DNA from 3 places in the Parageobacillus sp. VR-IP genome. Region 3 is predicted to be linked to each of the others. Evidence: riboswitches for the same ligand, from Rfam matches in the RefSeq annotation. Region 3 holds a riboswitch; each other region holds the start of a gene.
What was found. Region 3 has a riboswitch for S-adenosylmethionine ahead of mtnW (2,3-diketo-5-methylthiopentyl-1-phosphate enolase). Riboswitches for the same ligand answer to the same signal wherever they lie in the genome.
Positions count from the first base shown of each region.

Region 1: another riboswitch for S-adenosylmethionine. It lies ahead of HT574_RS01000 (bifunctional homocysteine S-methyltransferase/methylenetetrahydrofolate reductase); the one in region 3 lies ahead of mtnW (2,3-diketo-5-methylthiopentyl-1-phosphate enolase).
Region 2: another riboswitch for S-adenosylmethionine. It lies ahead of HT574_RS05315 (methionine ABC transporter ATP-binding protein); the one in region 3 lies ahead of mtnW (2,3-diketo-5-methylthiopentyl-1-phosphate enolase).

Region 1 is NZ_JABVYQ010000001.1:178,412-180,676, reverse strand. Features, by position in the region: gene HT574_RS01010 (CvfB family protein) at 1-422, opposite strand, end outside; gene HT574_RS01005 (YajQ family cyclic di-GMP-binding protein) at 621-1,112, shown strand; SAM riboswitch class I at 1,382-1,485, shown strand; gene HT574_RS01000 (bifunctional homocysteine S-methyltransferase/methylenetetrahydrofolate reductase) at 1,562-2,265, shown strand, end outside.
Region 2 is NZ_JABVYQ010000001.1:1,023,454-1,025,718, forward strand. Features, by position in the region: gene HT574_RS05310 (methionine ABC transporter permease) at 1-384, opposite strand, end outside; partial or broken gene HT574_RS05315 (methionine ABC transporter ATP-binding protein) at 374-1,386, opposite strand; SAM riboswitch class I at 1,537-1,644, opposite strand; gene HT574_RS05320 (NAD(P)H-hydrate dehydratase) at 1,846-2,265, shown strand, end outside.
Region 3 is NZ_JABVYQ010000001.1:341,796-344,060, forward strand. Features, by position in the region: gene HT574_RS01855 (pyridoxal phosphate-dependent aminotransferase) at 1-923, shown strand, start outside; SAM riboswitch class I at 1,076-1,187, shown strand; gene mtnW (2,3-diketo-5-methylthiopentyl-1-phosphate enolase) at 1,253-2,265, shown strand, end outside.

The sequences.
Region 1 (2,265 bases), 160 kb from region 3:
ATCGTTTCATCATCGGCAAGCCTAGCAAGAAGGCGGCCGCGTTTATCCGTTTTTAACGAACAATATAATTGATCCCTTCGCTTTGGCCATAACGAGCGAAGCGGCGGCAAATCATCGATGGACACAAGCAAATCTTTGGAAATGCCAATATCGACAAAAACGCCCAATTTCGGAACGACGTCCACCACTTCAACCCAGTCGTAGCAGTTGTTCGTGATTTTCGGCATTTTCATGGCGGCGCATAGCCGCCCGTCGTGGTCATGATATAAAAATACGGTTGCCTCGTCGCCCACCGCAAGCATGTCGTTCGCTTCACTTTTATGCAGCAGCACTTCCTCCATGCCGTTCGTTAAAACGTAGCCAAACGGCGTTTCCCGTTTTACCGTTAATGTCATGATTTCTCCAGGAATTAATCGTTTCATTGCAGCCTCTTCCTTTTGTCTATATTTTCACGCTTATTATTCCCCACTCCAATTGAAAGTTCCACGCAAAACGTCGTTTTTCCCTGCATCACAAGAACGCTGCTATCCGTGTTTGGTCCCCCACTCCTTTTCTTGTTGTGTCCCTTGCCACATTTTACTATAATGAAACTAAATAACGAAAAGTGCTGGAGGTTGTGTATGTCGAAAGAAAGTTCCTTTGATATTGTATCCAAAATCGACTTATCCGAAGTCACCAATGCGATCAACATCGCACTGAAAGAAATTAAAAACCGCTATGACTTTAAAGGCAGCAAAAGCGACATTTCCTTAGAAAAAGACGAACTCGTTCTCATTTCTGACGATGAATTTAAATTGGAACAGCTTAAAGACGTGCTGATCGGCAAGCTCATTAGACGAGGCGTGCCGACGAAAAACATTCAATACGGCAAAATTGAGCCAGCATCAGGCGGCACGGTGCGCCAGCGCGCCAAACTCGTGCAAGGCATCGACAAGGAAAATGCGAAAAAAATCAACACGATCATTAAAAACACCGGCCTGAAAGTGAAAAGCCAAGTACAGGATGATCAAATCCGCGTCAGCGGCAAAAGTAAAGACGATTTGCAAAAGGTCATCGCCGCAATTCGCGAAGCTGATCTGCCGATTGATGTGCAATTTGTCAACTATCGATAAAAAAGATGTTACGGCACTAAGTGCCCGTAACATTTTTTTATGCTCTTCCCCTCTATTTCCACATTTATAAATTCCAATCATTCACGTTCACTATAGTGAATGACACTGTTTTCATTAAATATCAAGTACTAATGCTTTTTCCATGTAAGGATGGGATATTTTCTTGAAAACGATTCCATTATATTGAATATTTTCAGAAAATGCTTTACATTATATATTAATATCAAAACTATATCGTTGAAACGTTTGGCTACAACTTCATAGCGAATTTCTTATCAAGAGAGGGGGAGGGACTGGCCCAGTGAACCCTCAGCAACCTGGCGGAAGCCAAGGTGCTAAATCCAGACAGGCGAAAACGCCTGGAAGATAAGAAGAGACGATACATAAAAAGTCTTCTTCTTATAGAAGGCTTTTTTCTTTTACCATTTTCATAGAACGGGGGAATGAGCGTGGGACTTTTGCAAGACTTAAAAGAACGCATCCTCATCGCCGATGGCGCGATGGGAACGCTATTATACTCGCACGGCGTCGACCGATGTTTTGAAGAACTAAATTTATCGAAGCCGGAAGACATCATTCATATTCATGAAGCATATATCGCCGCAGGCGCCGAGGTCATTCAAACGAATACATATGGCGCCAACTACGTCAAACTCGCCCGCTATGGACTCGAAGACGAGGTGCCGGCGATTAACCGCGCGGCGGTAAGGCTCGCCAAACAGGCGGCGGGAAATAAAGCCTACGTGCTTGGAACGATCGGAGGGTTGCGCAGCATCAATAAAAGCGCCGTTTCCATCGAAGAGGTAAAGCGGACGTTTCGCGAGCAATTGTTTGTGCTGTTAAATGAGGATGTCGACGGCTTGTTGCTCGAAACGTATTACGATTTAGAAGAATTAGAGACAGTGCTTGCGATCGCACGCAAAGAAACAGATAAGCCGATTATCGCGCACGTCTCCCTCCATGAAGTCGGCGTCTTGCAAGATGGCACTCCTCTTGCCGAAGCATTGGCGCGCCTAGAACAGTTGGGAGCCGATGTCGTCGGTCTAAACTGCCGTCTCGGCCCGTACCATATGATCCGCTCGCTGGAGGAAGTGCCGCTGCCAAACAGAGCGTTTCTTTCCGCGTATCCGAACGCAAGCCTGCCGGATTATCG
Region 2 (2,265 bases), 680 kb from region 3:
AACCGCCGCTTCAATCACCCCTTTTTCGATTTCCCGCAACGATGTTTCTACAATTCTTGCAAAAAACGGAACGGCAGCGACCGACAAGGATACGGACGCGGCGGTAGGTCCGATCGTTGTTCCGGTAATCAGTTTCGTAAGCGGCAGCAGCCCGACGAGCAAGATGACAAACGGTATCGAGCGAATCATATTGACGATAAAGCCAAGGACGGATTTGACCACTGTGTTCTCCAAAAACAGACCGCGGTCGGTGACGAATAGGAGAATTCCCAGCGGCAAACCGGCAAGGACTGCGACGAAAAGGGAAATCGCCACCATATAAATCGTCTCTAAAAACGCTTTGTTCAGTTCGGGAATTAAGTCGATCAGCGCATCAAGCAGCATGTGCAATCACTTCCAATCCGTTCGTTCTTTGCGAAATGTAGTGAATGGCCCGCTTGATTTCTTCCGGTTCGCCGGTCAGCTCCATGACAAAAATTCCGAGCGGCATCTCTTGGATATACTCGATTTTTCCATGCAAAATATTGCCTTTTACTTTAAAGGATTGCAGCATATCAGAAACAATCGCTTCCTCGGCGGTCTTCCCTTTGAATTGGATCTTGACAATCGTTCCTGTCCGCTTCTGCAGCAGATGATCAGGGAGTTCAAACCGCAATACACTGTTGATAAAGGACTTCGTTAGTTCTTCTTTCGGATTTGTAAAAATGTCGTATACGGTTCCTAATTCGATGATTTTCCCGTTTTGCATGACGGCGACGCGGTCGCATATATCCTTGACCACTTCCATTTCATGCGTAATCAGCACAATCGTAATGCCAAGTTCACGGTTGATTTTTTTCAACAGCGCCAAAATCGATTTCGTTGTACTTGGGTCGAGTGCCGATGTTGCTTCGTCGCACAAGAGGACGGTCGGGTCGTTGGCAAGCGCCCGCGCGATGCCAACCCGCTGCTTTTGCCCGCCGCTTAGCTGGGAAGGATACGCGTCCCGTTTATCGGAAAGCCCGACCATTTCAAGCAATTCATTGACTCTTTTTTCAATTTCTTCTTTTGGCTTTTGTGCCGCTTTTAAGGCAAAGGCGACATTGTCAAACACTGTTTTGGAGCTGACAAGATAAAAGTGCTGAAAAATCATGCCGATTTTTAAACGGGCTTGCCGCAGCTGTTTGTTGTTCAATGTCGTTAAATCGACACCATCGATGATGACTTGGCCAGATGTTGGGCGTTCCAAAAGATTTAAGCAGCGCAGCAACGAGCTTTTGCCGGCGCCGCTATAGCCGATAATTCCAAAGATCTCCCCGTCTTGAATGGTTAAGGATACGTTGTCGACGCCGACAACTTGCTTTTTTTCGTGGAATAGATTTTTGTTACATTTTTTATTTCGATCATCACTTCTTCCCTCCCGATCTATTTGCGGAGTTTTAGTAATTCTGAAAAAATATTGTATATTAAGAAGTGTTGCTTCTTTGTTTTTCCTGGAGCTGAAAAAACAAAAACGCCCCTTTCATTCAGAAAGAGGCATCGGTATGTAAATTACCCGACTTATCTTTCAGAATGAAAGTCATTCTGCAGGAATTGGCACCGTTCCCTAAAAGGGAGGTTGCCGGACGTCATTGGGCCTGTTCCCTCGGTCACTCTTGATAAGCGGTTTGTTGTATGCAATTTTTACATTCATCATAATTCCAAGAAAGCCGGTTGTCAATATTGGTTTTGGCGATGAGGGGATAAGACAACGCTTACATCATTGTTATACCGCAAAAAAATTTTTTCGCAGGTGTTTTCCTCTTTCATGGAGAACAAATTAATGAAACGAGACAAAATACATATTTAATAGATGAGGTGAGCAGAATGCATATCGTTACAGCCGCAGAAATGTATGAAATCGACCGCGATACAATTGAACAAATCGGCATTAGCGCCGATTCCTTAATGGAAAACGCTGGGCAGTCGCTGTTTCATGTGCTGCGCGAACGCATTCCTCGTTCGGCCCAGGTAGCGGTGCTAGCGGGAACAGGGAATAACGGTGGTGACGGATTTGTCGTCGCAAGAATGTTGAAAAGCTACGGATATGATGCTGATTTATGGCTTATTCCGCCGAAAGAAAAGATAAAAGGGGCGGCGAAAACGGCGCTTGAGGTGTATGAGCGTTCCGGATATGACTGGAAACCATATGCGGGAAATGAACAAGCGTTTGCCACGCACATTTTACAATACGATGTCATTATTGACGCCTTGCTTGGCATTGGCATCAAAGGGGAGGTGCGTCCG
Region 3 (2,265 bases):
TGACCGTTGACCCCAAAAAAGAAGTCGCCGTTTTGTTCGGCGGTAAAGCGGGGCTTGTCGAGATTCCGCAATGCCTCGTGAATCCTGGTGATATCGTGCTCGTTCCTGACCCGGGGTATCCTGACTATTGGTCGGGGATTGCGCTGGCGCGTGCAAAAATGGTGATGATGCCATTGCGTGCCGAACACGAATTTTTGCCTGATTATAGTGACATTCCTCGCCATATTGCAGAAAAAGCCAAACTTATGTTTTTAAATTACCCAAATAATCCAACCGGAGCGACTGCTTCGCAGGAATTTTTCGAGGAAACGGTGTCGTTTGCCGCCAAGCACGGGATTTGCGTCGTCCATGATTTTGCTTACGGTGCGATTGGCTTTGATGGAAGAAAACCGGTTAGCTTCCTTCAAGCAGAAGGGGCAAAAGACATCGGCGTGGAAATTTATACGTTTTCGAAAACGTATAATATGGCGGGCTGGCGTGTCGCATTTGCCGTCGGGAATGAAAGCGTGATTGCGGCGATTAATTTGCTTCAGGATCATTTATACGTCAGCCTGTTTGGTGCGATTCAGGAAGCGGCAGCAACCGCCCTTCTTTCCTCACAGCGCTGCGTTGAAGAGCTTGTCTCCTTGTATGAATCGCGGCGCAATACGTTTATAGCGGCATTGCGGCAAATCGGCTGGGATGTTGCGCCTCCAAAAGGCTCATTTTTCGCGTGGCTGCCGGTGCCACATGGGTGGACGTCGGAACGTTTTTCCGATTATTTGCTTGAAAAAGCGCATGTGGCTGTCGCGCCGGGAATCGGATTTGGCGAGCATGGGGAAGGCTACGTGCGCGTCGGCTTATTGACGAGCGAAGCCCGTCTGCAGGAAGCAGCGGAGCGGATTGGCAAGCTTTGTCTTTTCAAAAGCGAAAAAAGTGATTGACAACGTCAAAAAATACTGTCATAATTCAAATTAAATTTGCAAGCACGAATTGTTTGAAAAGCGAATACAATATTGTAAGCATTCTTACTATAAAATTTGTGAAAATTTGTGAGCACGAATTGTTTGAAAAGTGAATACAATATTGCAAAGCATTCTTATCAAGAGTAGGCGGAGGGACAAGCCCAATGAAGCCCGGCAACCGGCTTGGCGGTGATCGCGAAGCACGGTGCTAATTCTTGCAGCGGAAACGCTGAGAGATAAGAAGAGTGTCCATTTCAATGCCTCTTCTTATGAAGAGGCTTTTTTGATGAAGAGAAAGAGGGATGAACATGAGTCAAGTCATTGCCACCTATGTTATTCATGACGAGAAAGACATAAAGAAAAAAGCAGAAGGAATCGCTCTTGGCTTAACGGTCGGAACATGGACCGACCTGCCTCTGCTGGAACAAGAGCAGCTGCGCAAACACAAGGGGGAAGTCGTCCATATACAAGAGCTGGAAGAAAGCGAACGGGCAAATCAGTATTTTGGCAAACGGCTGAAGCGCGCGATCGTGCAAATCGCTTATCCGACAGTCAATTTCAGCGCTGACATTCCGGCGCTTTTGGCAACGGTGTTCGGCAAGCTGTCTTTAGACGGTGAGGTAAAATTGCTAGATGTAACGCTCCCTGACGCTTGGAAGAAACAATTTCCGGGACCGCGCTTTGGCATCGACGGGATTCGCCGAAAAGCCAATGTATATGACCGTCCACTTCTCATGAGCATTTTTAAAGGCATTATCGGCCGCGATTTAGCGTATTTAACCGAACAGCTGAAGCAGCAGGCTCTTGGCGGTGTCGATCTTGTCAAGGATGATGAAATTGTATTTGACAGCGATTTGCTGCCGTTTGAAAAACGGATTACAGCAGGCAAAGCGGTGCTCAACGAAGTGTACGAACAGACGGGGAAACGGACGTTATATGCCGTCAATTTAACCGGCAAAACGTTCGAATTGAAAGAAAAAGCAAAGCGTGCGGTGGAGCTAGGCGCCGATGTATTGCTGTTTAACGTCTTTACCTATGGTTTGGACGTATTGCAAGGATTGCGCGAGGATGAAGAGATCGCCATTCCGATTATGGCTCATCCGGCGTTCAGCGGCGCGCTTACCCCGTCGGAATTTTACGGTGTTAAAGCGTCCTTACTGCTTGGCAAGCTGCTTCGTCTTGCCGGGGCCGACTTTGTCCTTTTCCCATCGCCGTACGGAAGCGTCGCGCTCGACAAAGAAGAGGCGCTTGGCATCGCCAAAGAATTAACGGATGAGAAGGAGCCGTTGAAACAGGCGTTTCCGGTGCCGTCAGCGGGCAT